DNA from 2 places in the Ponticaulis profundi genome. Region 1 is predicted to be linked to the other one. Evidence: riboswitches for the same ligand, from Rfam matches in the RefSeq annotation. Region 1 holds a riboswitch; the other holds the start of a gene.

Region 1 (15,907 bases):
CGCGTGCCCGCAGATTTGTCTCTGCAGGGCTGCCAGCCCCTTCGACGATCACAAGGTCATAGTCTGCCGTGAGACGGTCAAAACTTTCCAGCACGCGGCCAAGGAGCTTGTGGCGTTCGGTCATATAGAGCGATGCTTCCTGTGCGCCGACAGCTCGCCCATGAACGACGAGCTGGGAGCGCCGGTCCGTCTCCGGTTTCAGGAGGACAGGATTGAAGTCCGTGCGAGGTTCCAGTCCGCAGGCAAGCGCCTGAAGTGCCTGTGCCCGGCCAATCTCGCCGCCATCAGAGCAGGCGGCAGCATTGTTCGACATATTCTGTGGTTTGAAAGGCGCAACACGTAGACCGCACCGACTTGCGAGGCGGCACAGCCCGGCGACGATAAGGGATTTGCCGACATCCGAACCGGTTCCCTGCAACATGATGGCGCGACCGGTCATCTCAGAGCGCTCAGTTCATGTTCATCGAGCGTAATCCAGTCGCCGAAATTGAGCTTGTACTGCCAGGCATTCTCGGCGTTGATCTCTGCGAGCAAGGCGCGGATAATCCCGGCATGGCAGACAATCAGCGTGTCTTCGCTGAGATCCGGCAAGTCAGCAAGAAAGCTGCGGACGCGTGTTGAGAGATTCGCCACGGATTCACCCCCATGGGGTCTGGCGTGATGGAAGTCATCGGCCCATGCGTCCAGTTCGGGACGGGAAATGTCGTTCCAGGCCTGGTTTTCCCAGTTGCCAAAATTCATTTCCATCAGTCTGGGGTCGACAAAAACCGGTATGCCCCGCGCAGACGACAGATGCGCTGCGAGGATATGGCAGCGCTGAAGCGGGCTGGTATAGAGCCGTGAAAAGCCTGGCAGCGTTTCGTAAAGACGCTGAAGCTGCGCTTCGAAGTCTGACGCAAGTGGCAGGTCGGACTGCCCGTAACAGATGCCTTCTGCAATGTCGGGCTGTGTATGACGTAACAGGATCAAAGCCATGCGAGCGCCCCCAGATAAAAGCCAATCTCGCTGATTTGCTGGGTCGCGCCGAGTGCATCGCCTGTATAGCCGCCAAGCTTGCGCTCATAGAACAAACGTATCAGCACATGTCCTGCGATCAGGCCGACCAAAGCACAGGCCAGCAAGGGGAGTGACCAGCCGGTAAGGCCCAGTCCGATCAGAATGAGCGCCGTAAAAGCAGCGAGGAAGACAAGTCCCTTGGTGCCAACATCTGAAGCGACCGGTTTGGCTTTGCCCTCAAAGCGGACATACCGGCTTGTGACCATGACCATCACAGCGGATACGCGGCTGAGGCCATGGCCCGCAATGAGCGCGCCGATGGCGAGCGGAAGCGACAGCGCGGACAGTGTGAAAACCTTGATCAGCAGAATGGTCACAAGCGCTGCTGTTCCATACGTGCCGATGCGGCTATCTTTCATGATATTGAGAGCGGCCTCTCGTGTGAGCCCGCCACCAATGCCGTCAAAGGTGTCAGCCAGTCCGTCTTCATGAAAGGCACCGGTCAGAAGCAGGCTCGCAGCGGTTGAGATCAGTATAGGCAGAGGCGCGGGAAGCGCCAGTGCGCAGAGGTAATAGGCAAGAGCCGCGACGCTTCCGATCAGCAAACCCACAAGCGGATAATACCGGGTGGAGCTTTCCAGGCGCTCCGGTGAAAACTCATCGTCTTTCAGAGCGATCGGCAGCCGGGTCAGAAATTGCAGTGCCAGAAGAAAGCGAAGCCATTCTTCGCGGATCTGGCGCATCAGGCAGGTCCGCTGACGCCGGCATCGCTGAAGCTTGCCATATCTCGCAACATGGCTGCAGCAGACTTGACGATGGGCCATGCCAGCAATGCGCCTGTGCCTTCACCCAGTCGCAGGCCGAGATCCAGCAGGGGCTCGACATACATGGTCTTGCAGACGAGCCGGTGGCCGGCCTCATTGGAGACATGGGTGAAGATCATGGCGTCGCGCGATGAGACATCCATGCGCTGCGCACAATAGGCTGCGCAGGTTGCGATAAAGCCATCCACGAGGACCATCCGGCCCTTTTTGGCCGCACCGATCATGGCGCCGGCCATTGTCGCGATTTCGAACCCGCCATACTCCAGAAGCGCGTCTTCCACGCTGAGCCGGTCCGGTGTTCGTCTGGCGGCGCGCTCCAGAATAGAGAGTTTGCGACGCAGGCCTTCATCATCCAGCCCTGTGCCGCGTCCCGTGAGACTTTTCAGGCTTTCATCGGTGATTTTGGACAGGATCAGCGTGGCTGCTGAGGTGTTTCCAATGCCCATTTCGCCGAAGCAGAGCGCGTCAAAATCGCCGTCTCCGGCGAGCTGCGCGCCGCTTGCCAGGGCCATGTCGAGCTGTGGTTTGCTCATGGCTGGTTTCTGCGCACTGTTTTCTGTGCCGTCGCCAAGACGGCGCGAGATCAGGCCGGGATGTTCAATCGGTTCGCCATACACGCCGGTATCAACAACACGCACCTGAACGTTATTGGTTCGCGCAAAGACATTCGCAGCGGCGCCGCCAGTGAGAAAGTTCTGTACCATCTGGCGCGTCACGGCCTGCGGATAGTTTGAAACACCTTCCCGTGCGATGCCATGATCTCCTGCAAACAGGATCAGGCCGCAGGTTTCAAGCCTGGGTGTAAGGGTGTTCTGAAATCCGGCAATCTGGGCAGCAAGCTTCTCAATCCGGCCAAGCGAGCCGACCGGCTTTGTTTTCATATCAATGGCTGCCTGAATGTCTTTCGACGTAAGTTGTGTCGCCAACGGGGCGGTCTCCCTGACTCATAGGTTAAACCGCCCCTGTGAGGAGGCGGCTGTGTCCAGTGTGATGTCGCCGCTACGGTGTTCCGCTCTTTCGACTGTGACCCGGTCGAGAAGAGGGGCGACGTATGATGGCAGGTCTCCTGGCTCCCGTTTCATCGCTTGGCCGCGCCTTCCCGGATGAGATATCTTACATCCAGTGGCAAATGAGCGGCTTTGCTCATCGGTTACAGTTGCGGGCACAGCTGCCGACTTTGCTCGAAGAGCATCACGGCATTCCCGTTTTCATTTCCCTTGCGGGAAAACCATCATGAATCATCCCATAAAGACTGGGGTTTCGCGGGTCCAGTCAAAAAAAGGCCGGGATGAAACCATCCCGGCCTTTGATATTGTTTGCTCGTGTGATCGCTTAGTCAGCGTTGGCGAGGACCGGGCTGTCTTTCAGGCCCGCACGTTCCAGAATGTCTTTTACAGAACGCTTCTCACCAGCGATTGGCGCGCTGAGGACGAGGGTTGCAAACTTGTCCCGTTCAGCATCGATCTTCGCAGCAAGGTCTTCTGGAATTTCCATGTTTTCCAGCTCGTCCTTCGCAATGCCGCCGCGTGTTTCGAGAACGTGCTCAAGCAGCATGGTGCGATCTTTCAGAATCCAGACCTCTGACATGAGAGCCATCAGCATGCGGCCAAGATCAGTGACGCTTTTCTCGTCGAGATAATTTCTGTCCATTACGCCGCAACTCCCTGTTCTGCGGTTGTTGTCTCGGGTTTGCGAGCACGTGTGATGTATGGATATCCACCCTGACCAATGGCGTAGGCTTCAACCTTCTCAAAACCGGCTTCTTCAAGCATGTCTTCGAGGCTGGATTCCAGAATGGTCGAGAAGAATGGCTCTTCGCGGTGGTCCGTATCCCAGTCCAGCAGGACGGCCTGGAACAGGCTGACAGCGCGGAAAGGTGGCGGGTCAGACAGGACGATATCGCCGCCTGGCTTCATGATGCGGAACATCTCCTTGAAGAGTTCCTTGTTCGCCTTAGGTGGCAGCTCGTGGTGAAGCGCATAGGTGATGACGCCGTCGACGCTCTCATCCGGCTCGCTTGTCGCTGTCGAGTCTTCCAGTTTCAGGTGAACCGGGAATTTCTGCTTGTTGGCGAGCATATAGCCATTCTTCAAAAGCAGAGGAGAGAGATCGGAACCATAAAGCTCTGCGTCCGGGAATATCTTGTTGATCGCGCCGAGGGTAGAGACACCGCCGCAGCCTGGCTCATAAATGCGCTCATAGCTTTCTTTCGGAAGCTGGCGGATTGCGGAAGCGCGTTGCTCGATGATGTCGTCACCATAGCCAACGGCCGCATAGCCACCGAAGCGGAAGATGAGCGGACCGAGACCGAAAGCGAACAGCGGGCCGTAGAGGTCATAGCCATCCCAGCCGCCTGGCTCGAGGTGCCATTCGACGCGGTCATAATATTTTGGCGGTTCGATTTCGTTGGAAACGTCCAGTTCCGAACCTTCGACCGGTTCCACCTTCATGTTCATGAAGGCTTCGAAGTTTTCGCGACGCTCTTCGATCGCGGGAATGCCGCGGTTGAAATTCTCTTCGGCGACATAGCGCTGAAGAAAGCGCTCCATACGGTAATCCTTGTCTGACAGGCAGATCTCACGTGCGGCAGCAATACGCTTGCGCAGGTCGGCCTTGTCCGGATTTGTGTCGGCTTCATGCTCTGCAGAAAGCTTCTGGGCTTCCGGGTTCGCATGGAATGTGTCTGAGGCAATGCTGCGCAGATAGCCCGAAGAATACTTCTGGATCGAGCCCAGGATTTCGAGGCCGGATCGACCGCGCTGGCTGAGGGAGAAATCAGGCGCCGCTTGTGAGCCGGAGCTCGAGCGGTCGATTTTCGTCATGAAAGTCATTGGTTCATCCGTTTTGTTTATGTCTTTTTCGAACGAAAGGTATGCTGCCTGTCGCGTGAGTATTTCTGCCTGGCGTGACGCCAAATACCACACAATCAATAGGGATAATCGCTAGGCGAATAAATGTGCATGCATGGCGTTTCGCCAGCACACTCTTACGAACTCATTTAATCGATGTCGGAACAATGTCCACTTTCGTCGACAGCCGAACAGACCATCAGCCAAAGAAAAACGGCACCGATGAGGATCGGTGCCGTTAAGTTGGAGAATAGAGCTGAAAAGCTGAGTCTTTCCAGCTCTGTGCTCGGGATTAGTAAGAGAAGGACACCGTCACACCAACTGTACGACGCTCACCGAAAGAAGGGGTGATCGTGTTCAGAGATGGGATCAGGAAGGAGCTGTCGATGTAGTATTCGTCGAACAGGTTCTTCGCGAAGAAGAACGCCTTCACATTGCCGCGCTCAATACCGAAGCGACCGTTGACGAGCGTACGTGGCTCGATTTCGATCGTGTTGTCCGGCGTGATGTACATCTCGCTGTCATAGTTTACGTCGAGAGCCGCGAAGCCTTCGATGAGATCTGTGAGCGATTGACGGTATTCACCACCAACAGAGATAGAGAGTGGCGGTGTGCCTGGGATCTCGTTGCCGGAAACTTCACCATAAGCAGGGTTGTTCGCACCGTCACCGTATTCGGTTTTGGTGTAAGACAGGTTGCCGTAGAAGCTCCAGTTGTCTGTTGGGACCCAGCTTGTTTCAAGCTCGATACCTTTAGCCGTTGAGTCGCCAACCGAACCCCAGATGCCTGGAACCGCCTGATCATCGTCGCCGATGGTCACGTCATAGTTCTCAGGAACAACAGAGATCTGCTGGTTTTCCCATTTCGTGTAGAACACGGCAACGTTCGCGAAGAGGCGGCCGTCGAGGAATTCGTTCTTCGCACCGAGCTCATATGTCCAGTTGGATTCAGGACCGTAAGACTGCTCGTCTTCGGTGAGCGGCACTGTACCTGTGACGTAACCGTTGAAGCCACCTGATTTCACGCCTTTGGCAATCGAGCCATAGACCATGCTGTCTGGTGTGACGAAGTAGTTCAGGCTCACGCGTGGTGTGAACTCTTTCCAGGAGTCTGTGAGATCCGGAGCTTCGACGTCTGGGTCGAGGCCTGCATCTTCAGCAGCGTTGCGAGCCAGTTGGTCACGAACTTTGACGTCTGTGACCGTGTAACGGCCTTCAACGCTCAGGCTTGCCTGGCCGTCGAGGAAGTCGACCTCACCGCGAGCAAAGACAGCTTCAGTTTCGAAGACACGGTTCTGCAGCTGGAATGGCAGCGTCATCGCGTTCGGATCAACCGGGTTGGTCGACGTACGGTTCACTTCACCATCTGCAGGCTGAATGTTCAGACCGAATGCGAACAGGTCGTCAGCTTCAGACTGATAAACGCCGACTTCACCACGGAAGATGCCGCCATCGTCATAGTTCAGGCGAAGCTCGTGGCTCTTGAACTCGATCGTGCCGCCTTCGTGCTGGTTCTGATAAACAGCGAGGCCACCAAGTGGGTTATAGCTGTTCTGTGGGAACCAGAAGTTTTCAAGCGCTGTACCTTCGGCGTTACCGTAGGTGTAGTTCAGCGTGAACGCGCTGTTGATTTCCCATTCCGCACCAAGACGGTAGATCTCGGAGTCTGTGATCAGGTTTGGCTGAGGCACAGAGAACAGACCGCGTGGACGATCCGGGTTTGCACCAGACAGCAGTTCGCCTGGGTTCGTTGGCAGTGTGCCTGCGAACCAGTCGCCTGTGCCGAACTGGTTGGTTTCGCCAGCGTTCAGAGCCCATTCTTCAGCAACACCGCTCATTGTGTAGTGCGCGCGCTGCTCTTCTGTACGCTCGAGCTTCTGGTAAGAACCTGTGAATGTCAGATTGTCTGTTGGCGTGAAGACAACAGTACCGGAATAGGCTGTACGGTCATAACCACCGAAATGGTCGAAATCGTCGCCGTTAATGCCTGGATAGTTGTTTTCGATCGAACCGCCATACTCAGAGTTTGCGTAGAAAACGCGCGCCATGAGTTTGTCTTCAATGATTGGACCACCAACGCCGAGTTTGACTTCTGTGCGGTTGTAGTTGCCAACCGTGACAGAGCCGTCAGCTTCAAATTCGTTTGTTGGTTTCTTGGTCACAACGTTGATTGCGCCAGAGAAGGTGTTCTGGCCATAAAGCGCTGATTGTGGACCTTTGACGACCTCGATACGCTCCATGTCAGCGAGCGAGAAGTTCACCATGTAACCACGTTGCAGGTAGATGCCGTCAACGAAGACACCAACGTTACCAACAGCGTCCTGAACGTTCGCCTGAGCGAGACCACGCATGGTCGCAACGCCGTTAAAGCCTGTTACGAAGTCACGGAAAGACAGGCCTGGCGTGTAAGCTGCGACGTCGTCGAAGTCACCGATTGATTTTTCAAGCAGGTCTTCATCGCCGAGCGCCGTGATGGAAATCGGAACCTCTTGCAGGCTCTCTTCCTGGCGGCGCGTCGTGACGACGATGCTGTTCATGCGACGAGCGCCTTCTTCAGCAGCGACTGGCTCAGCAGCTTCTTGTGCGTGGGCGAGAGAGCCAGTTGCGTAGATTGCCGTCCCCAGGGCAATTGCGCTTACACTCTGTCGAACCATGCGGAATTTTGATTTGTTTACCACTTAAAACCCCATGTAGTTTGCGTCGTGCAACCCGCGTGCACGATTAACAAGGAAACGGATTTTCCCTGTCCGCATGAGATCGTCGGAGCAGAAAATCTGGAACAAGGACTTGGGAATTGTTCGTGTACCGAACAGAATTCGTGAAAGCGTAAAACAGATAGACAGAATTCTTCTGAATTCAGCGCTAACCTGTGACCTTTTTCTCACAGAGCCCTGGGTAAAGTGCAAAACTACGTTTGCACTCATCATGCGTTTTACGGATTTCTAAAATACAGTTGTATTCTAGATTTTGGTCTCTCGGATCACGCTCAGCATAGGCTCATCGCGCTCCACTTCGATACGTGACGTGGCATCGAGGATCATTGTGGGCGCATTTTCCGGGAAGACGCGTGTCCAGTTCGGAAGGCCCTCATGGTTCGGATTTCCGTTTCGGGCGAAACTGATCCAGGCGTCACTGACCTGTTGTTCGACATTCAACGCTTCAGGTCCACCGCCGGTTGCCTGAGCCTCTTTGGTGGCGTTGGCGAAGGCCATTGCGATTTCCGAACAGTGATAGGCACGCGGAAGGCCATCAAGGACGGGTGTCTGCCAGCAGTATTGATAGAGATAGGCTGGTGCGCCGCCAAGTGCAGCTTTCGCCCGGCACTGATCGATCGCGTTCTGTCGATTGAAGCCGCCTGCGCCAATGATTGCCGCCAGTGCGACGGGCTTTTCGTTTGGATAGACCGCGCGCGCGCTTGCCATCACGGCATCCGGGTCTGAGTAAGCGCGGGCGAGATTGGTCCGCAGTTCCTCGAACGTCATGTTTTCCGAAGGCGGGAAGAAAAGCGCCATATTGAATTCATGAAGTGTCGTGCCTGCCATCAGGGCGATGTCTTTTGAAACGCTCGCAGCCTCTTTTGAATAGGGGTTATGCGGCAGGCTGTTTGCCTCCAGACGCGGGGCCCAGCCGACGAGTGTCCAGATGTCGTTCGGGTTGCCCTGTGCTTTCCAGCGGGCGTTTGCCCGTTGCGCAGCCGCTTGCAGCTCTTTGAGCGGAACGGCCTGAAGCGCTTTGATATCCAGAGACGATTGAGACAGCTCTTCGAGCAGGAATTCGGCAAGCGGTCGGGTCATCGTTTCATCAAACGGCTCGACCTGGGAGCCGCTTTGAACAATTGCCTTATGGAAGAGGCCCTTTGCGGCGGGTGCGCCGCTCAGATGACTGATTTTCAGTCCGCCGCCTGATTGTCCGAAGACGGTGACATTATTCGGGTCGCCACCAAATTCACGAATATTGTCGCGTACCCATTCGAGGGCTTTGATCAGGTCAAGAATGCCGACATTCACGGAACTTGCATATTCGTCCGGAGCGCCAATCGCACCCAGATCGAGATGGCCATGAACATTCAGGCGATGATTGACCGAAACCACGACCACATCACCGCGGCGGGCAAGATTTTCGCCGTCCTGCGCGCGGATGGCATAGCTGGAACCGGTGGTGTAGTTGCCGCCGTGAATCCACACCATGACCGGGCGTTTGTTTGTATCTGTTGACGGGGTCCAGACATTCAGGTTCAGGCAATCTTCGGCTTCATAACCGTATTGATGCGCCAGCAGAAAACCCATGCGGCCGCCAGCTGTGGGGGCCTCCTGAGGGCAGGTTGGGCCATATGCAAAAGCGTCTTTGACACCGCTCCATGGCTCTGGCGACTTTGGCGGCAGAAAGCGGTTTTCTCCGCCGGTTGGCGCGCCATAGGGGACGCCCTTGAAGGTCAGAATGCCAGAGGAAACATAACCTCTTACGCGTCCTGCAACGGTCTCGACAACCAGATCTGCTGGGGTCTGAACCGTGCGTTTTTCCGGATCGCAGGAAGGGTTTGGCTGAGCGCGTACTTCGGTCTGCGCCGCTGCGCTTCCGGCAAGGATAGCGGGAGCAGCAAGTCCTGTCGCCAGAAGGCTTCGGCGCCCCGGATTGAACGGTGCTGACAGGTCTGTCGTGGCTTTTTTACTGGACATGTCTGTCTGGTGCTCCGTGCGTTTTTCTGGCCGCTGCTCGTCAATCGGGCTTTGCAGATACAAATCGAAAGAATGGGGAGTACGAAGGCGCGTGCGGCTTATCAGCTTAAAATATTTTAAGTTTTCGCCTGTCGGGCAAAATCAGGATATTTTCCAAGACATCCAATCAGTCCTGCGCCAATCGCAAAGATGACAATACCGCCAATCAGAGCGGTCTGATAGCCGTTATTTGCCTCATAGATCATGCCGGTCACCATGGGCCCCAACCCGCCGCCAACGGCAAATCCGGACAGGGCGACGCCGTAGATCAGGCCATAGCTTCGCAGGCCGAAATAGCGGCCGACCAGATAGGCGAGCAGATCGACTTCAGCGCCAGCTGCCAGTCCAAGAAGGATTGCGGCGAGCCAGGCGCTTGCCAGGTCGTCGCGTGTCAGAAGCAAGAGGAGCGAGAGCGCAGGCACCATGAGGAAGACGCGTGCAACTTTGGGCGCTTGAAACCTGTCCAGAAGATAGCCGACGACAATCCGGCCGATAATGACCGAAATGCCGAGCGCGCCCATAATGCCAGCCGCTGTCTCAGCGCTGATGCCACGGCTTCTGAGGAGTGGAATGAAGTGAACCGTGGAGCTTGCCTGAGCAAAAATCACAAAACAGATGCCGGAAATAATGAGCCAGAAAGCGGGCTTGGTGACTGCCTCTCCAAAGGTGAAGCCTTCTTTCAAAGGCGCAGCTTCCCCAGAGGCCTCTTCAGTCTTCGGCTTTGTCGTTCCGCGCAAGCCGATCAGGGCGAGGGGCAGTGCGATGATCAGAACAAAAAGGCCCATCGCGCGATAGCCTGCCTGCCAGCCGCCGGATGAAATCGCATATTGTACGAGAGACGGGCCAAGCGCGCTGGCAACGCCAGTGCCGAGCAGGGTCAGGCCTAATGCCAATCCTCGCGCCTGATCAAATCGCTCGGAGATGGCGCGCGTCCAGCTGAGCGGTGTGGTGCCGCTCGCCAGGATCGCCAGAACCACCCAGCCAAGATAGAAGCTGAGAATGCCCGGGCCACTGAAAGACAGCGCAAAGAAGCCCGCGGCAAGCCCGATCAGAGCCGGAATGGCGATCACGCGAACGCCAAATCGGTCCATCAGAACGCCGAGAAGCGGGCTTAGAAAAACCGTGCCACCATTAACGATCAGGAGCCCTGTCATGATTTCGGACCGGCTCCATCCGAAGGCTTCCTCGAGCGGATTGACGAAAACGCCGAAGGTGTAGAATGGGAGGCCCGTCAGACCAACGCCGACGCCGACTGCGCAAGCAATAATGGCGAGCCAGGATTTTCGAAATTCACTGGCGCTTGTTCCTGTCATATGTCGGGCCCTCTTCATCCGTGTGAAGAGCAAGGCATCGACCCTTTCAGTCGTCCAGTTGCCTGTGAAGCTTTCTCATTGGGCGGATAGCGCGCGCATTGGCGAGGCATTGCGCGAAGCTCCCCTCAGGGTTTAATCGCATACCGATTACTTTGTTTTTTATCGAGGAAACGCGTCTTCTTCGCTCTAGGACTGGAAGATGCACGATTTTCTCATATCGACCAGCGTATTCGGGTCGATGTCTGGCAGATATCAAAAGGTACGTATTTCATGACTCAGACTTCCAATGATCCCCAGCCGACAATGGTGACATCGGACAAAACCGCCAGACAGATTTTTGAAGACGTTTATGCCAATCCGACACGTGCAGCCTTCGGTTTCGGAGAGCGCCTCGCGATTGTGAACGTTGATCCGCAAAAATCTTACACGCGTCCGGACCTTTATCCGAAGACCTCCTACGTCACCGATCCAAAGCAGATGTTCTACATCGACCAGATTTCGGCCCTGGCGCGATCCAAAGGGCTTCCGGTTGTGTGGACACACGTCGCGTATATGGACAATGCCGCTGACGCCGGCGTCTGGGGTACACGCACGGACACACCAGACAGCTTGCAGAATATCAAATTCGGTTCGGAACGGTCTGAGTTTGATGACCGCCTGAATATCGATCGGTCGGTTGATGCGGTCTACACCAAGCGTATGCCATCCGCGTTCTTCGAAACACCGCTTGAGAGCTTCCTGACCTGGCACAAGATCGACACGGTTGTCGTGACGGGTGGATCGACATCCGGCTGCATCCGCGCAACGGCGGTGGATAGTCTGTCTCGGGGCTATCGCACCATTGTTCCGATGGAGTGCGTCGCCGACAAGCATGAAAGCTATCATTTCGCGAACCTGACCGATCTGCACCTGAAATATGCAGACGTGGTGAAGGTTGCTGACGTCATTTCCTGGCTCGACTCCTATGAGGGCGAGAAATGAGCATGTTCGCAGAACCAAACCTCTACGATTACTGGCCGTACGAGAAACGTCCGAAAATCGAATGGCCGGGCGGAAAGAAACTCGCTTTCTGGATCGCTCCGAATATCGAATATTATGAATACCAGCCGCCTCACAACGACTGGCGTCAGCCCTGGCCGAAGGGCAATCCGGACATTATCGGCTTTTCCCAGCGCGATTACGGGAACCGCGTCGGACATTTGCGCCTGATGGAGCTGCTCGACAAATATGATCTTCGCGGTTCTGTGTCGCTGAACATTGCGCTGCTGGACCATCATCCGGAGATTATTGAGGATTGCGTGAAGCGGGACTGGGAGTTCTTCTCTCACGGTATCTACAACACGCGTTACTCCTACGGCTTTGACGAAGCCGCCGAACGTGCAGTGCTTGAAGACTGTATCAAAAGCGTCGAGGAGAAAGCCGGGCAGCGTATTCGCGGTTATCTGGCACCAGCTCTGACACACACTGAACGTACGATCGATCTCATTGCAGAATATGATTTCTGGTATTCCTGTGACCTGTTCCAGGATGATCAGCCGCAGCCGCTGAAGACGAAATCCGGCAAGCTTGTCTCTTTGCCGTATTCGCTCGAAGTGAATGATGTCATCACATACGGCTCGCTGTCACAATCACCGTCCCGATACGCTGATGTGCTGAAACGCCATTTCGATCAGCTGCTCGAAGAGGGTGAGGAAAGCGGCACAGTGATGTGTATTCCGCTTCACGCCTATCTGGTGTCTCAGCCACACCGTATCCGGATGTTTGAAGAAGCGCTCGAGCATATCAAGGCGCATAGCGACGATGTCTGGTTCGCAACCGGGCGCGAGATCGCAGAATATTATCGTGAACATTATTGGGATCAGACGCTTGCCGACATCAATGCGCAGGGTCTGGCAACAGGTGGGACTGGCTTCTCAGGAGCCGGCAAATGACAATGAGTTATCTTGAATATCCAAAGCGTGCTTACGGCAATGATCATGACCTATATCCATGGTCATACAGCGCGCAGCGTGAGCCCGTGCGTTTGGATGACGGCACCAGGCTGGATGCCTTCATCGTTGTTCCGCTGGAATTCTTCCCGCTGAATCCGTCTGGTAAGCCTTTCAAGCATCCAGGTGCAATGGTGACGCCTTATCCGGATCTGCGCCATTATACGACGCGCGATTATGGTCTTCGGGTTGGCGTATTCCGCATACTGAAAGCTTTGCGCGCGGAAGGCCTGAAAGCGGTCTTTCCCGTCAATGCTGTCCTGCTTGATCGGGTAAAGCCACTCATTGAGACCGTATTGGCTGATGGCCATGAAATCGCAGCCCATGGCGTCTCAACCGACCATATTCACTATGCTGGCCTCAGCGAAGCGGATGAAGAGGCTTACATCGTCGAGACCAAAGCCTTGTTCGAAAAGCATGGCCTGTCGCCAAAGGTCTGGATGAGCCCGGCACGCAATGAATCCTACAACACGCCGGAACTGCTTGCCAAACATGGCTTCACGACGCTGCTCGATTGGGAAATGGACCAGAGACCGGTTGAGATGAAAACCGCTGCCGGGTCTCTGACATGCCTGCCTAATCACTTCGAACTCAACGACTTCAATTTGCTGATTACGAAGCGCCAGTCGGAGGATGAGTGGGAAGCCGAAATCACCGAAGCGGCTCGCTATCTGCTTGCAGAATACGACCGTTTTGGATCACAGGTTTTTGGTTTCACCTTGACGCCTTATGTTTCAGGACTACCTTTCCGCATCCATGCACTAAAAGGTATACTTAAAGTATTGGCTGGTTTAGAGGGCGTACGAGTTTCGACCGCTTCCGAGATTTCGGCAAACTGGTCCAAGTAACGAACGGGATACATTCGGTTTGAATGTGGGGACATCCCAGTAAAGGATTACCAGCTTGACGATTGAACTCCATCCGCAGGAAATCGATACATTGGGTGGGGTTCCTCTGTATCAGCAAATCTATCAGCTGTTACGGGCGAAAATCGAATCCGGCGTGTTCGGCTTCAATTCAAAGCTTCCGGCCGAAGAAACGCTCGCAGTTGATCTGGGCGTTTCACGTATCACGGTGAAGCGGGCGATGAACGAGCTGGCAGCGGCCGGGTTTGTTACCCGATATCGTGGGCGTGGAACGATTGTTTCCTATAGTCACAATACGCCAACGGTCCGCGGGGACTATATGACTCCGATGGAGCATTTGCGTCAGCTGGGCTTCAACACCGAAATTGAACTCAAGCATCTCGAAGAAGTCCACGCGGATGCTGAACTGGCCGGACATCTGGAAATCACGCCGGGTGCTCTGGTTCAGCGTGCCGAGCGTCTTCGCCACCTCGAAGGCGCGCCATTTTCGTTCATTGTGAACCACACACCCATGGATATCGCGGCGCAGATCAATCGGGACGATATCGCGTGGCGCCCCTTCACGACCTTGCTTGCAGAAGCCGGGCATATGGTTGTCAGTGCGGAACAGACCATTCTGGCGGAAACGGCTAAGGGGAAAACCGCACAGGCCCTGATGCTGGCAGAAGGTGCGCCTGTTCTGACAATTCACCGCGTTCTGCGCGACAGTGAAAAGCGTCCGATACAGTTTTCGGTCACCAATTATCGCGCCGACAGATATCAGTATCACATGGTCATGCATGACCTGGAGCGCAAAGCTCCGGCTGACTGATCCGTCCGACACAAGCAAAAAACACGTTTAAGTGACACTCGGCCGCCTCATGCAATCATGGGGCGTTTGTTCGCTCTGCGAGTTGCACAAGCTTTTGTCGCATCTGCCTGATCGAAGTCAAAAAATGCGCAACCTACCCTAGCGTGAGGGGTGGCCAGGAACCATTCTTGACAGTTAAGTGAAGCTTTGCCGTAATTGGTATATCAATATACCAAGGAGCCGATCATGACCGAACTTCTGGAAACCGCTGAAGACACCAATGCGATGGGTGAGGAATCCCAAAAAGGTATTCCGATCAGATCGATCAGTCGCGCTCTGAATATCCTTCAGATTGTGAACCGTGCCGGTTCGATCTGCCTGATGGATATCGCCAAGGAATCAGGCCTGCCTTATCCGAGTGCTTGCCGTATCGTTCAGACTCTCGTGCATGAAGGCATGATTGAGCGTGAAAAGACCCGCAAGAATTATCGCCCGGCTCCGAAGGTCCAACTGCTCTCTTACGGCTATCAGGATGACAATGAACTGGTTCGCATTGCTCGTCCGCACATCGAAGCTCTGACGCGTGAAATCGGCTGGCCGGTTTCGATTGTGACCCGCGTTGGAAACCAGATGGTTCTGCAGGACAGCACCCACGCAATGACGACGCGGACATTTGCGCAGTACTATCCAGGTTACAGCCTGCCGATCGCCTATTGCGCAGATGGCAAAGCCTATCTGTCTGCACTCCCGAAAGATGAACTCGACTTCCTGAAGCAGCATCTTGGTCCGCGCATGCCAATTCCGGGTGATCCGAATTGTGTGCTGGACCCGCTGGATGATCTGGATTCGATCCGTGAGCAGGGCTATGCGATTGTTGAGCGTGTGCCGCACACCATCACGCCGGGCCGCACCTCCTGTATTTCCGTGCCGCTGACAAAGAATGGCCGAGTGGTCGCTGCTTTGACGATTGCCTTCTTCGCGACGACGATGAACCAGAACAAGGCACGTGAAGATCTGTTGTCTCCATTGCGTCGGACACAGGGCTTCATCAACAACGCTCTGTCCAATCATCATTCGAACGAGCGTCTTTACGAATTCGTTGCTTAAGTTCGGACCTGTTCGGACTGACCCATCTCAATCCTTCAAGCTGCTCGCCATTTATCTGGCGAGCAGTTTGTCTATGAGCAGCACGGCAAACGCGCCGACCCATGGTGCAATGGTTGACCAGATGCTTCCAGGACCGCCTGCGAGGAAAAAGGTCAGGCCCATGCAGAGGAAAAACCCTGTCAGCATGGTTGCCAGAATACCCCAGCCGGATGGCTTCCATCCAAGCGCGCGCACGACAACAACCGGGCCGAACGTGCCGCCCAGCGCAACCCAGGCAAACAGCACACGCTCAAAAATCGAAGATGGCATTAACAGCGTCACGCCAATGGCGGCGACGCAGACAAGGCCAATCGCCAGACGCGAGATAAGGAGCTTGTGCTTTGGAGCAAGCCGCACCAGTCCGAGATCGTGACTAAGCGCTGCGCCCGTCACCAGCAACTGGCTATCGACCGTGGACATG
Region 2 (15,907 bases), on a different contig from region 1:
CAATTCCTGCAATATAGACGTCTGACATGTCGGGTCTCCTTACGCGTTGAGCGGCGCAAACGCGTAGGTGAGATACGCGGTATCGGGCTTGTTGATGGGGGTCTCTTCCCGGAAGACGAGCTTCACCGGCAGATCAAATGGAATTTTGGCCTCGTCAGGCTCAACGCCGTGCAACGTTCCTTTCAGGTGTGAGCCGTCATCCATATCGACGATGACGTCGACAAAGGGTGTTTTTACGCCTGGAAAAGACCGATGGACGATGGTGTAAACATACAGCTTGCCGGTCTCAGCGACGTGAACAGGCTCCATCTGGTCGCGTGCCGTGCAGTTCGCACATACGCTTCTTTCGCCGATATAGACATGGCCACAGGATGTACATTTCGAGCCCACGATGAAAGGCGTTCCGCTGTCATCTCTTTGGACAAACGGCGCAATTGGCGGTGCGAGTTCTGCTGTTGTCATGCTGAGTGTCCTTATTCTGCAGCGTCAGGCATTGCGGCGATCATCGCCTCATGAAGCGGCAGTATGGCCGTCTCATCCCAGGAAATGCGCTGACCAACGGTAATACCGCCATCTACGACCTGGTGTGTTCCCGTCACGAACTTGGAGTCGTCGCTTGCGAAATAGAGCGCGGCCGATGCAATGTCTTCCGGCTGACCGGCCATACGCATGGGCTGCATCTTGCCGGCTGCTTCGGTCAGTCGGCCTGTCATCTGGTCTGCGACCGGACGCGACAGACCTGCCGTCACGCCAAAAATCGGCGTGACGATCACACCGGGACAGATCGCATTGACGCGGATATTGTGCCTTGCGAGATCTGCAGCACCGAGCTTGCTCAGATGGATCACACCGGCCTTGGCCACGCCATAAGCGAGCCCCCACCCAGCCTCGAGACCTGCAATCGATGCCGTATTGATGATCGAGCCACCACCGCGCTCTGCCATCAGCGGCGCGGCATGCTTCATCCCCAGCATAGGTGCGCGGAGCAACAGGTTCATGGCGAAGTCCCAATCATCTTCGGGCATATCCATCACGCCTGCAGGCGTTCCGCCCGCGCCAGCATTGTTGAACAGGATATCCAGTCCGCCAAATTCTGACTTGGCCGCGGACACAGCTGCTGCAATCGCATCCTCGTGCGTTACATCGCAATTGCGATAGATTGCCTTGTTTGCAAAACGCTTTTCGAGGCTCTGACCTTTCTCATCCTGCACATCTGCGATGACGACCTGCGCGCCTTCTGCGATGAAGCGCTCGACGGTCGCCAGGCCGATCCCGGAACACCCTCCGGTGATGAGTGCGACCTTGTTCTCCAGTCTTCCCGACATGTTTTCCTCCCATCGGAGGGCCGGTTCTATGCCAGCCTCTCCGCAAGTCTTCTCAACTTCGCTCTAGAGCTGGCGGACCAGATAAGCTGCCTCATGGATCGCGTTGCCGTAGGAACGCGGCATGCGTGCATCACCGATCACCTGAACCGGCACCTTCTTACCACGCAGCGCGTCAGCAAGATCATTGTTCGGTGCACGTCCCGGACAGATGACGATATTGTCCGCTTCGATGGTCTCTTCGCCGCCATCACTGTCCTGGAAGGTCGCCTTGCCATCTTTCAGAGAGGTCAGCAGCCGGTTACCTTCAAAGGTCACACCATAGATCGGCATCAATGCCATGATAGCCCATACCCGCGAGCCAATATAATTGGCCGGCACATATTGTGGCAGGACATCGAGAAGGCGTACCTCCTTGCCGCCGATCTTCAGATCGACGGCAAGTTCGGCTCCCTCTCCTGCTCCCCACACGAGAACTTTTTGACCGAGTTCCGGCGCATTTTTACGGGCCATGGCCTCATCAATCGTACAGGCAAAGCTGGACGCAAGCGCATCTTCAAGACCCTCAATCTGCGGCATGGCAGGCTTTCCGCCCGTTGCCAGCACCACCACATCAGGCTTTTCTGCGAGAATTGTGTCGACATCCGCCTCGACGCCCAGCTTCGCTTCAACACCCCATTTCTCCATCATCTTGCGATGATAGTTCGGCTGGTTGCGTAGCATTTCCATATTCGGCAGGTTCTTATAATTACCTGCCCAGTCCATGGCGCCGCCCAGCGAGTCAGACTTCTCCAGCACGACAACGTCATGCCCGATCTCCTTGGCGGTGATGGCATACTCCATGCCGCCTGAGCCGCCGCCGACAACGACCACCTTTTTCGGACGGTTCGTCGGGATAATCCGATACTCATCATCGCGGCCAAACACTGGGTTCTGCGCAGAGCCTGCCCAGCCTTTACCAAAGATATTGCCCTGAAGCAGCGAAGCCCCGGTATGCGTCGACAAGCGAATCTCGTCTTCGCGCCCTTCCATCATCTTGTTCGGGAAGTCGGGATCATCCAGCGACAGACGACACACGCCAGCAAAGTCCGCACCGGCCTCGTCCACCATTGTGCGCAGATGGTCCGGAGTGATGAGATTGGCAGACCCGATCAGTGGCATATCAATGCCCTTCTCGACCAACAGTTTGCGCAATGTCTGAATGTTGTCCTTGTTCACCACTTTCGGCGTGTAGAAACTCGGACCGATGAACTCATTCGAAGAGATATCCTGACGACGGCTTTCCGCCATCAGCATGGAGCCGAAGGTGCAATCGAGCACCGAAATGCCCAGCGCATGCAGACGCGGCGCATAATGCTCGGCGAAATACTCAATATCGAACCCGCCCTTTAGGTTCTCATCCACACACAGACGCGGAATGATCGGATAGTCCTTGCCACAAAGCTCTTGCGTGCGCTGGATGATCTCCTCGATCATCAGGAACCGGTCCGCATATTTATCTGTCCGCCCCTGATTGGACAGCAAAGACAGGTTCGCATGCGGCAGAGAGCCATGACAGAAGTGGAAAGAGAGGAAGTCGAAACCTGCCTCTTTCGACCGACGCGCAGCCTGGGCATAGGCTTCGACAATGTTCTCATACTCTTCGGTCGGAATGACCCCGGGCTTCGGGTTGCCAATAATGTATTTGTCGCTCGGCCCCCAGGAAACGGTATCGGGAATCCATCCCTTCCCGTCCTTCAGTGGCACTGTCGTGCCGAGGCCGGGGATCAGACCGCCATAGAAAAGCTGAATACCCGCGAGCGAGTCATTGTTCTTGATCTCTGAAACCGTGTCACGAAACTCAATGACATAATCTTCGTCATACAGCCCAAGCATGCGTTCGTTGATCAGGCCGTCGCGGCGCACGCAGGTCGCACCGACAATCGTGGCTGCATATCCCCCACGCGCAATCGCGCCATAAGCAGCCGCCAGACGGCGAGTCGCATACCCTTGCGGATCTGACATGTTCAGAGTCGTTGGAACGTGAATGATGCGATTCTTGAATCGCAAACCTTTCGCCTCGAAAGGTTCGAACAGCTGGCTCAAATTTTCCTCCCTCGCGCACTTTTTTTACGATCTTTGTCGCAATTTTTGCATTTTGTGCGTGTTAAGTCGTCTGACTTAGGTGTATCTGCTTTCAAATGAAAGTCAATCAGCTCCATTCGCTTCCAGAAGAAGAAGCTGGCCCACGCTTGCAACTTAAGCGGGTCGCACGAAAACTCATTGCAGAACGCGGCGTTCATGATGTCAGCGTACGTGAAATTGCGCTCGCGGCAGACCAGCGTAACCTTGGCGTTGTAGCATATTATTTCGGGACTAAGGACAAGCTCGTTGCTGACATCCTGATTGATGGCGCAGCCCGGATCGAAGCGCGTCGCCAGGTTTATCTTGATGCGATGGAAGCGGAAGGTGGCCCGAAAACGCTGACGGATGCAGTGAAAGCGATCGTTTTGCCAAGTGCGAGCTTTGCTGACGATGATGAAATTTACGGTAACTATTTCAACCGCTTCATCCTACAAGTCTCATATTACAAGAGCGGCTTCATTGATGAAACACTCGATGGTCGCTGGAACACCGGCTATCAGCGTTGTCTCACGCACTTCAGGCGTCTCATGCCGCATCTGACCCAGGCGGAACAAAGCCGACGGTATGTTTTCTTCGCATCCTATATCGGCCTGTTGCTCGCACAACGCGAATCGATGCGCGCCGATGACACCAAGTCTCACCCGACCTGGACCTCCAACGAAACACTGCTCGATATCGTGCAGACCGCTACGGCTCTGCTTGATGCGCCAATCCTAAAAGACGATCAAGCCTGACGCTTCAGCTCACACCTGAAAAGCGCACATCGAGCCCATTCACTTCGGCGCGAATCCCATAAATCTCTTCGAGACGCTGTTCTGTCAGCGTCTCTTGCGGCGTTCCATCTGCAACGATCTCACCGCTCTGCATCCAGATCATACGATCAGCATAACGCGCAGCCAGTGCGATGTCGTGCAGAACCACCAAAACGCCTCCTCCACGACGCACATAGTCCTTGAACAGATCCATCACACGGAACTGATGACGCGGATCGAGACCAGCAACCGGTTCATCTGCGATCAGAAGCGGCGTTTCAGCAGCAAAAGCCCGAGCGAGGTGGACACGCGCCAGTTCTCCGCCGGACAGCGTATTTGTCTGCCTGTCCGCCAGATGCTGAATGTCGCACGCTTCCATGGCTTGCATAACCGCCTGCTCTTCGCGTTCAGAGAGGCGACCAAGTGCCGTGCCAAAAGCAAAACGTCCAAGGGTCACAACATCGCGTACGCGGTTCGGCCAGGCCAATGGCCGCGTCTGGGGCAGATAGGAAACCCGCTTTGCACGCTGAAGAGATGAGAGTTTTCGGCTCTGCTGATCGCCGAGCTCAGCTGTCCCACCATCCGTCCGAATAAGGCCGAGGCTCGCCCGCAAAAGACTCGTCTTACCCGCTCCATTTGGTCCGAGCAGGACGATTAGTTCACCAGGACGCAGGGTATAACTCGCACCTTTGACAAGATGGCAGCCCTCGACCGGAACAGACAAATTGTTCACACGCAAATCAGTCACGGGAACCTCGTCTCTGAACAGCAATCCATACAAAGGCTGGCGCACCAATCAGTGCAGCAACCACGCCCAGTTTCAGTTCATTATTGGTCGGCAGCAAGCGAACGCCTATGTCTGCAACGACCAGGATAAAACCCGCCAACAGCGCAGATGGAATCAGCGAACGCGCCGGATCATGGTGCACGAACGGCCGTATAAAGTGGGGTGCTACAATACCGACAAACCCAATCGCACCTGCTAGCGCTACCGATCCTCCAGTCGCCAGTCCTGCGCCAATCACAACGAAAATTCTCTGCTGCGTCAGATTCAGCCCGATGCCGCTTGCAGCCTCTTCGCCAAGCGTCAACGCCGAAAGCCCACGCCGGCTGAAGAACAGAATGCCCATACCCGCTGCTATAAACGGCACGGAAAATCCGATTTCACGAAAACTCCGGTTCGCGACAGATCCCATCATCCAATTGATCATATCGGATAATGTGAAAGGGTTCGGAGCCAGATTCATGATGAGGCTCATTGCGGCGCCAGCGAAACTGGAAATACCAACCCCCACCAAAATCAGCGTCACAACGGACTGGGTTCGAACTGCAGCAATGGCGAGAACAGCTGTGGCGATCAAGGCCCCCAGAATCGCCGATACAGGAAGCATCCATGCGCTGATCCCGACAAGGCCGTAATAGATAACAAAGGTCGCGCCAAAGGTCGCACTCGCTGACACACCCAGCACGCCCGGTTCAGCAAGAGGGTTGCGCAAAAGCCCCTGAAGCGCGGCGCCCGATATGCCGAGCGCGGCGCCAACCAGGAATGCGGACAAAGCCCGCGGCAGGCGAATTTGCCAGATTACGATTTGATCACCATTGGCCCCCACGCCTAACAGCGCAGGCAGTACGCGATCGACAGGCATGGATGTCGAACCAAGTAAGCACGCAAGGAAAATCGCAATCAGACTGGCGAAAACAAGAACCGGAACAAGCAGATAGTCAGTTTTCATGGCTCTGCGCCCTCAGCCAACGCTTCAATCGCATCCAACAGGAACCAGCCCCCGCAGACTGTCCACTCACCACGAAGCGAAATGATATTCGAGTGCTCCAATTGATCGCGGGCGACCGGATGGAACGTCGCGCTCCACGAGTTCATGTGCGATCGTTTTTCATTAAAGAAGGCAGCGGCCACAACATCTGGCCGCTCGAATGCGAGTTTCTCAAGCGGAATGGCATGCCAGCCCGAGGTCTCTTCAAAATTGGAATAGCCCGCTGACGTCATCAATTCGCTTACAAGAGATCCAGGCCCGGTCGTGACACCCGCAGGCGTCATATACATAGCGGTTTGCCCCGCCCCGGAGGCCTTCAACGCATTCAGCCGTGAACGCATATCGGCCGTTACCTCGCGTCCTTTTTCGGCGGCGCCGAGTTCACCGGCAACGCGCTCGATATTGTCCATTACGCTCTCCAGAGTCGGTGTCCAACCCAACTCGACGACCGGAATACCGGCACGTTCGAAAAAGGTGCTGGCATTGGGGCCACCGCCATACGAGCGCACGATGAGATCGGGCTTCAAAATGAGCACATCCTCAGCAAGCGGGCGAACACTTGGCAGCCCCTCGGCAGAGTCCCGCATATAGGAGAACGTTGATTCCGCATCCGGCGACACAGCGAGAATACGGGACCGGTCAACGAATTTCAGAACATATTGGTCAGCGCAGTAATCCAGACTGACGACCCGCATGGGTTCGACCGGCTCACTGACATTAACTTCAGTAGCAGGACTGCAGCACGCTGCTGCTAAACCCAGAAAAAGGATCGCCAGTCTCATAATATGCAGCTCTAGTAACGCAGTCTCACGCCAACCGAGCCAGAAATGCCCGGCGTGCCATAACCGAGAATTTGCTGATATTCTTCATCGGTCAGGTTCTCGATCCGGCCATACAGCTCAATACTATCATTCACCGCGTAACGGCCCGTGACATCGAGGCGCGTCCAGCTATCAAGCGTCGTGCCATTGGTATTGGCTTCCTCGCCGTTATAGCGAACGTGAAGAGCACCGGACCAAGGACCTTCAGGATCGAATGCAGCGGTCAGATTTGCCGTCGACTCTGGCAAACGTGTCAGCTCATTGCCATCACCATCCTCTGCATCGATATAGGCATAGTTCGCTGTGAGATTCAGCCAGTCTGTGGCCTGAAACGCACCTGTAATCTCAACGCCCTGCGACTCGACATACGCAATGTTCGCGTAACCCGCCGAATAATCGAAATCGATCTGGTTTTCGGTTTCCTGATCAAAATACGTCACGCCGATTTGTGCGCGGCCATCATTCGAACGCCACTCCACGCCGACATCAAATGCTTCAGACGTCTCCGGCTGCAAATCCGCATTAGGTTCAGTCAGGCCACAGAAGGTGCAAATATATGTCAGCTGGTAAATGGTTGGCGCCTTGAAGCCCTGCCCCCAGCTTGCGCGTAGCAGTACATTATCCGTTGCCCGCCAGGCGGCTGCGACGCGGCCGGTCGTCTCCGAACCGAAATCATCGTCATCATCCATACGAAGTCCGCCGGTCAGCGTAAGCGACTCAACCGGCTTGAACTCGTAGAGTGCAAACAAGCTGTCGAGCGCACGATCATCACCGTTTGCGCTCGTCTCTTCCCGCTCAGCACCAAAGGCCAGCGTGTTCATCTCATTGATGTTCAGCGTGCCCTGATAACGATAGAGCTGGCGGTCACCTTCTGCGAGATAGCTGGAAACGCCATCAGTGAAATTCTCACGTTCCAGATCGGAATAACCGAACAGGAAGCGGTTCTCCAGACGCCCATCGAAAGCCGTCAGGTCGAGCGCGATATTGGCTGCAAGCGACTCGTTTTCGGTACGCTCATCACCATCAGAAACGCTACCCTGTGCGCCGCCATCATAGCTGTCATATTCTGACTCGGCATTGGTCCACAGAATGCTTGTTGAGAGACGTGCATTTTCTCCAAGATTCAGACCACCTTTGCCGGAGATCGTCAGATTGTCATAGCCGTCCTGCTCGTCATTGCCATTGGCTTCATCAGCCTTCGAAATGCCGTTGCTTGTTGTCCCGGTCACTGCGAGGCGGAAGTCACCTAAATCATTCGCATTGCCGACAGAACCACCTGCGCGCACGGTATTGAAAGAGCCGACCTCTGCGAAAGCCGATCCACCCAGGTCCTGCTCCGGCTTCTTGGTTGTGATCGACACGACGCCACCAATGGCATCTGTGCCCCACAGTGTAGACTGAGGGCCTTTGAGCACTTCAATGCGCTCAATATTTTCCGGGTCGAGATAAGCGAATTCATAACCACCGGATGCCTGGGACGGATCATTGACCGGCACGCCATCTATCAGGACCAGCGTCTGACCGCTCGCATTACCGCGAATGCGGACGCTAGCGGTTCCGCCCATGCTGCCATTCTGGTTGACAGTGACACCTGGCGCGAGCGCAAGAGCATCGATCGCAAAATCAAATCCCAGAAGCTCAAGATCATCTGCAGTGATGATGGAGACGCTGGAACCGATTTCGGTCTCGGTCTGATTCAGGCGTGAACCTTCGACATTGACCGTATCGAGACGGGTTTCGCTGAGATCTGCTGGCGCAGCATTTGCGACCTGTCCAAGCGCAAGCGCGGCAACGCCGCAAAGCAGTACATTTGTACGCATACAAGTTTTCCTAATGCACCACCGCCCGTGAAGAGTGCATCTCATAACGACATATCTGACCTCACCCCGAAAACGGGGTGCGGGCGGCCAGGCCTTGCTGGATTGTCGCTACAGAGGAAAGGCGCGGACCCGCGCTGCTTCTTTCCCGCCCGCTGAGACTTTCCCGGTCTCCGGACGAACGACGCGATGGCAGGTCTCCTGACTTGCTGATCAGCGCTTGCGAGCCGCCTTCCCGGAAACGTTTTCCAGTGGCTATGTGGCCGCAAGCTCCCAGCTTACAGTTGCGGGAACAGTGCCGGATTCACACCGGCTTCCCTCTTAGCCTCCCAAAAGAGAGGCACCATCTGCGGCGGGTTTTGTTTTAAGTTGGAAGTGAAGTCAACTGCGCAGTATTCGGATCAAGTCCGATGGCGCGTCTGCGTCAGGACCCGAAATACCGTCCAGGGCGATGATTGATGGCAATGATCAGATTGAGAACGATCGCACCCAGAACCGAATAAAAAAGGTTTTCCAGCGGCACCACAAACGCGCCAGCCAACAGGATGAACAAATCGGTGACCAGCTGAAAAATCCCTGCATTCATGATCTTCTTGTCCTGCAGGAACTGAGAAAGAATGCTGACACCACCAATCCCGGCACGGTGTCGAAACAGAGCAATCATTCCCATGCCGAGAAGCGCACCGCCAAAAATGGCCGAGAATGCAGGATGGACAAATTCCAGGGAGATCCAGTCTTTCGCAAAAGTTGGAAAGATGGAGACGAGAGTTACCGCAACCACCGTCTTCAGCGTGAACTGCCAGCCCATCCGCATCACAGCGAGAATGTAAAATGGCGCATTCAGTACAAAGAAGTACTGGCCGAAGGTGAAAGGCGTTGCATAGGACAAAACGAGAGAGGCACCCGATACGCCGCCCGTCAGAACTTTTGCCTCAGAAAAAACGATGACGCCCATCCCAATCAGCAGCGCACCGACCAGCAGCGCGACGACATCTTCATACCATTTATGTTTGACGGATTGGGACATGACAGCTCTCCTCGAGAGCCGCACACCTATGCCCTAAAGTCGCAAATCAAAAGACCTGACTTGCGACTTTCTGAGTTTACGTAGCGAAAGATATCAGAATAGTCACTTTGCGAGCACATATTTACCCACAAGCGACCTGTGATCACGTTTAGCTTTCTGTCATTTCGTCTGCAGCAGATGTTAGACTGTGTGACAGAGACGCTGCAAGAAACTGGTCGAGATCACCGTCCAGCACGCCTTGCGTATCGGATGTTTCAACATTCGTTCGAAGGTCTTTCACCATCTGATATGGCTGCAGAACATACGAGCGGATCTGATGCCCCCAGCCGATCTCCGACTTGGTGCTCTCCAAAGCATCTGCAGCTTCGCGTTTCTTCTGAAGCTCCATTTCATAAATCCGCGCGCGCAGCATTTCCCAGGCTGTCGCACGGTTCTGGTGCTGGGAGCGACCATTCTGACATGCCACAACGATCCCGGTTGGTTCGTGCGTCAGTCGAACAGCAGAGTCCGTTTTGTTGACGTGCTGACCACCCGCCCCGCTTGAACGGTACGTGTCAGTACGAACGTCCTTCTCCTCGATCTCCACCTCAATGGACTCATCAATCACAGGATAGACCCACACACTGGCAAAGCTGGTATGGCGGCGAGCATTTGAGTCAAACGGTGAAATCCGGACGAGCCGGTGAACGCCAGATTCGCTTTTCAGCCAGCCATATGCGTTTTCACCCTTAATCTGTAAGGTCGCCGATTTGATACCAGCCTCATCCCCAGCATGCTCTTCGACTTCGTCGACTTTCATCCCATGGGCATTGGCGTATCGGACGTACATGCGTCGCAGCATGCCAGCCCAGTCCTGGCTCTCGGTACCGCCCGCGCCTGCGTGAATTTCAATATAGCAGTCATTGGAGTCAGCTTCGCCTGAAAGAAGTGCTTCGAGTTCAGCCCGATCAGCACGTTCTGCAGCGTCCTTCAGAAGATCGAGAACTTCACTCGCGACGCTTTCATCGCCTTCTTCCTGCCCGAGCTCATAAAGCTCTTCAGCATCAGCGACATCGCTTTCAAGGCTTGTAATCGCTTCAATCTGATCATTGAGCTTCTGACGCTCGCGCATCAGCTTTTGTGCCTCCTGAGCGTCATCCCAGAAATCGGGGCGCTCAGACATCGCTGTCAGCTCATCGAATCTTTTTTGTGCACGATCCCAGTCAAAGACGCCTCCTCAGCAGTTCCACAGACTGCTTGATGCGTGCTGACAAGTCATCCATTTCAGGCGTCATGCCTGTCCTCCAATATGAGTATCTGGTGAGCCGGACTGTCTAAGAAGTTTTGAGGGCCTAGTAAACGCCGTCTTCGAAATCGTTGCCAGCATTCGGAGGCGTATACGGCTGCTGTTGCTCATTGCCGCTATCACCATATCCCTGAACCGGTCCGAAGTTGTCGAGATCGAGATCAGATGCCCCATCATCATTGCCCGAGCTTACACCGCCGCCATAAAGATCGAATCCACCTTCATAGAAGGCATCGGAATAACCTGGCTCCGACCCTTTCCGGAATGCTTCCCGGATAACGCTTGAGGTTCCAGCGCCTGGCAGTTCCCCGGTTCTGGCGTCGATATTGACAAAACGAACGCCACTCGGAGCCCGCAGTGGGACGAGTTCACGTCCTTTGAGTGCATCTTCCATAAAGTCCGCGAAGATGGGCGCAGCAACGCGACCGCCCGACTCCCCGCCACCAAGCGTTTTCGGCTCGTCAAAGCCTACATAAATGCCGACAACAAGGTCAGGCGAGAACCCCATGAACCAAGCATCATTATAATCATTGGTTGTACCGGTTTTTCCGCCGAGCGTGTGCTTACAGATTTCCGGAACACCTTCGACGTCACCGGCCTGTGGTCCGCCAGGCGGACAGTCACGACGAATGCCGGCAGCTGTGCCGCGCTCCACAACACCCTGAAGAATGTAGGCAATCTGAAACGCAACGATCGGATCAATGACCTGTTCGCGATTATCTGCGAGCACAGGAGGTGCCTGACCTTCATATTCCGCTTCACAGGCTTCGCACTCGCGGCTGTCCGATTTGAAAATCGTGTCGCCATTGCGATCTTGCACACGGTCAAACAGGGTCGGAGTTACCTTCTTTCCGCCATTGACCAGCAAGGCGTAAGATTTGGCCATGTCGAAAACGGTGACCTCGCCTGCTCCCAAAGACATGGAGAGATACGGATCAAGGTGATCGTAAAGGCCGATACGCTCTGAGAACTCAGCGACGTGTTCCATACCGATGTCATTGGCGAGACGTACGGTCATAGCGTTTCTGGATTTCTCCAGACCCAGCCGCATCGTACTCATGCCGTAGAAACGACCGCTCGTGTAGTTGGTCGGCGCATAACACTGATCACTGACACGAGAATAATCGCACTGAATGAACGGCGCATCGAGAATTTTGCTTGCAGGCGTGTAGGCTGGTTGTCCCGAACGCGGATACCCGAGCTCAAGTGCTGAGGCATAGACAAGCGGCTTAAAGGACGATCCCGGCTGGCGTTTCGCCTGCGTGGTTCGGTTAAACTGACTTTTCCAGAAAGAATACCCTCCAGCCATGGCAAGGATCCGACCCGTATGCGGGTCAAGCGCAAGCAACGCGCCCTCGACCAATGGAATTTGTCCCAGACGGGCCTCGCCGACAGGTCGGTTCTCAAGCGCAGCTTCTTCCTCGGAAATCATCTCCGGGTCAGCTGCTTCACCTCCTTCGCCCTGAAGGCCCGTCACCGTCTCCTGCGATTCGACCGGGTCGCCTGCCGGGTTGGTTTCTTCGGAGCCTTCGGGAGAAACAATTTCCCGCTCCACGCCAACCATCACGACATCACCGCGAGACAACCCGCGTGAACCATTAGACGTACGATATGTGCGCGACCACGTGACATCATCTGAGGCGAGATCGATCTCGTAGCCATCCGTCAGCAACAAGCGCACGGCAGAATCGGATGCCGAAAGCACCAGTGCGGCTTCACGCGTGCCATAGCCACCCGGAAGTTCAACCGCATTCAGTTTTTCAAGTTGCTCGTCACCCGGTTCGATCTGGGTCAGTGGACCACGAAAACCTTTGCGACGATCATACGTTTCAAGCCCAGCGCGCAAGGCATCCTGCGCGGCAATCTGCAGACGGGTGTCGAGTGTGGAGCGAATGGAAAGACCGTCTTCTTTAAGCTCGTCTTCCCCGACAAGTTCAATCAGGTCCCGGCGCAGCTCTTCGACAAAATACGTTGCGGCCGCATACTCAGCCCCCTTCAGACGCGAGCGGGTTTCAAGTGGAGCTTCCTGAGCTTCGCGCGCTTCAGCATTTGTAATGAAGCCATTCTTGGCCATACGCCCAAGAACCCAGTTACGACGAATGCGTGAACGTTCAGCTTTCCGGAACGGATTCACATCACCCGGACGCTGAGCCATCGCAGCCAGCACAGCAGCTTCCTCAAGAGAGAGATCCGGGAGAGACTTGTTGAAATAGTTCAGGGCTGCCGAAGCGACCCCATAAGAGCTCCCGCCGAGATAAATTTCGTTGAGATACAGCTCAGCAATTTCCGCTTTGGTGAAAGCTTTTTCCATACGCTTGGCGAGAATTGCCTCTCTTACCTTGCGTTCCAGCTTTTGGGAGGAGTCCGCCAGCAACATGTTCTTTGCGACCTGCTGCGTAATGGTCGAACCACCTTGCAAATTGCCATCCACGCCGCGCAAAATGTCTCGCACATTGCGAATGCCCGCACGCATCATACCGAAATAGTCGAGCCCACTATGGCTGAAGAAGTTCTTGTCTTCAGCTGAGACAAACGCCTGAATCACATGTTCCGGAATACCATCATACGGAATGTAAACGCGGTGCTCACTCGCGAACTCTGCAATCAGCCGTCCATCACCTGCGTGAACGCGCGATGTTACTTCCGGTTTGTATTCCGCGAGCGTATCGACCGACGGCAAATTCCGGGACTGCGACTGAACATAGCCCATCACAACAAATGTTGCGGCCATGCCCAGAACGCCTATAGCTACGAGCAGCCATCGAAAAATCGAGCCTGTAAAAAAGCCGGAGAGTGCGCTCCCTGTCTTTGCAAGCGCAGAAGAATTGTTCGAAGGCGTATTTGTCATCTGGTCTCACACTGTTGCCGTAGGCATTTCATCGCGAATTCGCTTCGAAGTACGACGATTCTAAGGCCGAGTTGGTTCCATTCGCAGAAAAGCCATACTTAACGCTATCTGTCCATGAACCAGATGCAAATGACATTCGGTCCATGAAACGCGGACAAAAAACAGTGAATCCAACGCGCCACCAAGACCTTCTGAATTAGTTAACTGAAGCAACACGCAAATTTCGCTCACCCCGATAGCGTTCTCTGAAAAATCATCCTAATGAGCCTTCTTCAGTTGACGCACCCGTTCAAGGTGTTCCATTCAGCGAACAAACTTCGGGAATCTTTGATCTGCTTCCTAATCGCCTAACGACGTAATTTGTTCAGAGGTCGTGAATCAAAAATGCAATCAGCTTTTAAAGATCTCTGGCTTGGCCTTACTCGATGGCGGCTTTGGACTCTACTGGCATTTGAGAACTTGAAGGCAAACTACCATCGGACTTACCTCGGGCCGGTTTGGGTTGTCGTTGGCTTCATGGCGTTTGTCGGCGTAAAGCTTTTTATTTTTTCAAGACTTAGTCCAGCCGATGGAAATTACTTCGCAGCCCACCTCTTACTTGGTTTCGGAATTTGGACCCTTATTGCCGGGTGTATCAGCAGCGGCGCAGCAACACTCATAAATGCAAAAGGTTGGATAATGGGCATTAAATCCCCATATAGCCTTTTCGTCTTACAGGCGATTTTTGGTCAGATGCTGAACTTCGTCATTCTTTTGATCGTTATTTTTCCGGTCGCGTACTATCTGCGTCCATACTCGGTGGCAGACGCCCTTTGGGCTTTCGGCGGAATTTTCGTGAACTTTTTCTCCCTTTTCTGGGTCATGCTCTTTTTAGCAATCGTATGCGTATTTGCCCGGGATCTGGTTCAAGTTGTGTCGACAATTATGCGTATCTCTTTTTTTATCACACCAATCGTGTGGATACCCTCCGACCTTGGTAGTCGTTCATTCATAGCCAACTGGGTACCATTCACCCATTATATCGCGATATTCCGGGCTCCTCTAATGGGAGAAAGAGCATCCCTCCTTAATTGGAGTATCGTCGGAGGGATTACCCTCAGCTTCTTGATCTTGTCGATCGTCGCATTCACCATCTTCCGTAAACGTATACCGGCTCACCTGTAGGCTTTATCAGTATGCCAAAAATTCTAGCTAAAGATATGTGCGTGAAACTTTCCGGAAGACGCATTTTTGGATCCGAAACGATCCTATCGAACGTAAATTTCGAGATAAAAGATGGTGACCGACTAGCTCTGATAGGACCGAACGGTGCTGGTAAGTCGACCTTGATGCAGACACTTGCGGGTATTCTTGAGCCATCATCAGGTATGCTTGAGATCGAAGGCGAGATAAACGCTCTATTCAATGTAGGTCTGGGCACTCGCAAGGAAAGTACTGGCCGCCGCAACATGCTTCTTCGCAACATGGTACAAGGGCGTTCCTACAAAGAAGTCAAAGACAAATTGCCCGAAATGATCGATTTCGCTGACATTGGTGAGTATATTGATCGACCAATGGAAATTTATTCACAAGGCATGGCAATGCGTTGTGTGTTTGCTGCCGCGACCGCATTTGATCCCGACATATTGCTCATGGATGAATGGCTAGGAGCGGGAGATGCTGGCTTCCGGGAAAAGAGTGCCAAACGCATGGAAGAATTGGTTGAGAAATCCGGAATGCTAGTACTCGCAACACACCACCAAAGGCTATCCAGGGATATGTGCAATCTTGGCCTATACTTGAAAAAAGGCAACGTTGCATTTTTTGGCGACGTTGGCGAAGCTTGGGATCGATACATAGAAGAAGGCCTTCGTAAAGAAGACTGACCGCAATGCGATCGACATCGATATATGACATCTAGAAGACTGGCTAGTATCGCGCGCCGAGCCTGCGTTGCTCTTCGAAATAGATATCAATTGCGGATTTAACCGCGCCCATGGATTTCTCAATGCCATCGCCAGATGTCAGTCGGGTTTCATCTTTGGAATTGGTCAGAAAGCCAAGCTCAAGCAGAACTGCCGGAACGTTCGGAGACAAAAGAACGTAGAAGTTCGCACGACGGTGCGTGTTTCGAACGACAGGGCCTGCTTTTGCCATTTG

What was found. A riboswitch is a leader RNA that binds a small molecule or an ion and turns the genes downstream of it on or off. The one in region 1 is predicted to bind cobalamin.
Region 2: it holds a riboswitch for cobalamin, as region 1 does, so the genes downstream of both, ACFQDM_RS16670 (TonB-dependent receptor plug domain-containing protein) here and cobT (nicotinate-nucleotide--dimethylbenzimidazole phosphoribosyltransferase) in region 1, are expected to answer to the same signal.

The regions. Positions count from the first base shown of each region.
Region 1 covers NZ_JBHSSW010000005.1:286,095-302,001, reverse strand. The annotation lists gene ACFQDM_RS06470 (cobyric acid synthase) at 1-439, opposite strand, end outside; gene cobC (alpha-ribazole phosphatase) at 436-975, opposite strand; gene cobS (adenosylcobinamide-GDP ribazoletransferase) at 966-1,739, opposite strand; gene cobT (nicotinate-nucleotide--dimethylbenzimidazole phosphoribosyltransferase) at 1,739-2,746, opposite strand; cobalamin riboswitch at 2,860-3,068, opposite strand; gene ACFQDM_RS06450 (hypothetical protein) at 3,153-3,470, opposite strand; gene ACFQDM_RS06445 (class I SAM-dependent methyltransferase) at 3,470-4,642, opposite strand; gene ACFQDM_RS06440 (TonB-dependent receptor) at 4,962-7,322, opposite strand; gene ACFQDM_RS06435 (carboxylesterase/lipase family protein) at 7,629-9,344, opposite strand; gene ACFQDM_RS06430 (MFS transporter) at 9,461-10,696, opposite strand; gene ACFQDM_RS06425 (isochorismatase family protein) at 11,000-11,677, shown strand; gene ACFQDM_RS06420 (polysaccharide deacetylase family protein) at 11,680-12,627, shown strand; gene ACFQDM_RS06415 (polysaccharide deacetylase family protein) at 12,630-13,532, shown strand; gene ACFQDM_RS06410 (GntR family transcriptional regulator) at 13,588-14,361, shown strand; gene ACFQDM_RS06405 (IclR family transcriptional regulator) at 14,587-15,447, shown strand; gene ACFQDM_RS06400 (sodium/proline symporter) at 15,499-15,907, opposite strand, start outside.
Region 2 covers NZ_JBHSSW010000066.1:145,819-161,725, reverse strand. The annotation lists gene ACFQDM_RS16710 (thiolase family protein) at 1-28, opposite strand, end outside; gene ACFQDM_RS16705 (Zn-ribbon domain-containing OB-fold protein) at 40-462, opposite strand; gene ACFQDM_RS16700 (SDR family NAD(P)-dependent oxidoreductase) at 474-1,325, opposite strand; gene ACFQDM_RS16695 (oxidoreductase) at 1,389-3,407, opposite strand; gene ACFQDM_RS16690 (TetR/AcrR family transcriptional regulator) at 3,503-4,180, shown strand; gene ACFQDM_RS16685 (ABC transporter ATP-binding protein) at 4,185-4,946, opposite strand; gene ACFQDM_RS16680 (FecCD family ABC transporter permease) at 4,939-5,931, opposite strand; gene ACFQDM_RS16675 (ABC transporter substrate-binding protein) at 5,928-6,665, opposite strand; gene ACFQDM_RS16670 (TonB-dependent receptor plug domain-containing protein) at 6,764-8,611, opposite strand; cobalamin riboswitch at 8,784-8,971, opposite strand; gene ACFQDM_RS16665 (YitT family protein) at 9,033-9,635, opposite strand; one part of gene prfB (peptide chain release factor 2) at 9,784-10,839, opposite strand; one part of gene prfB (peptide chain release factor 2) at 10,841-10,909, opposite strand; gene ACFQDM_RS16655 (penicillin-binding protein 1A) at 10,967-13,768, opposite strand; gene ACFQDM_RS16650 (ABC transporter permease) at 14,153-14,932, shown strand; gene ACFQDM_RS16645 (ABC transporter ATP-binding protein) at 14,944-15,633, shown strand; gene ACFQDM_RS16640 (N-acetylmuramoyl-L-alanine amidase) at 15,677-15,907, opposite strand, start outside.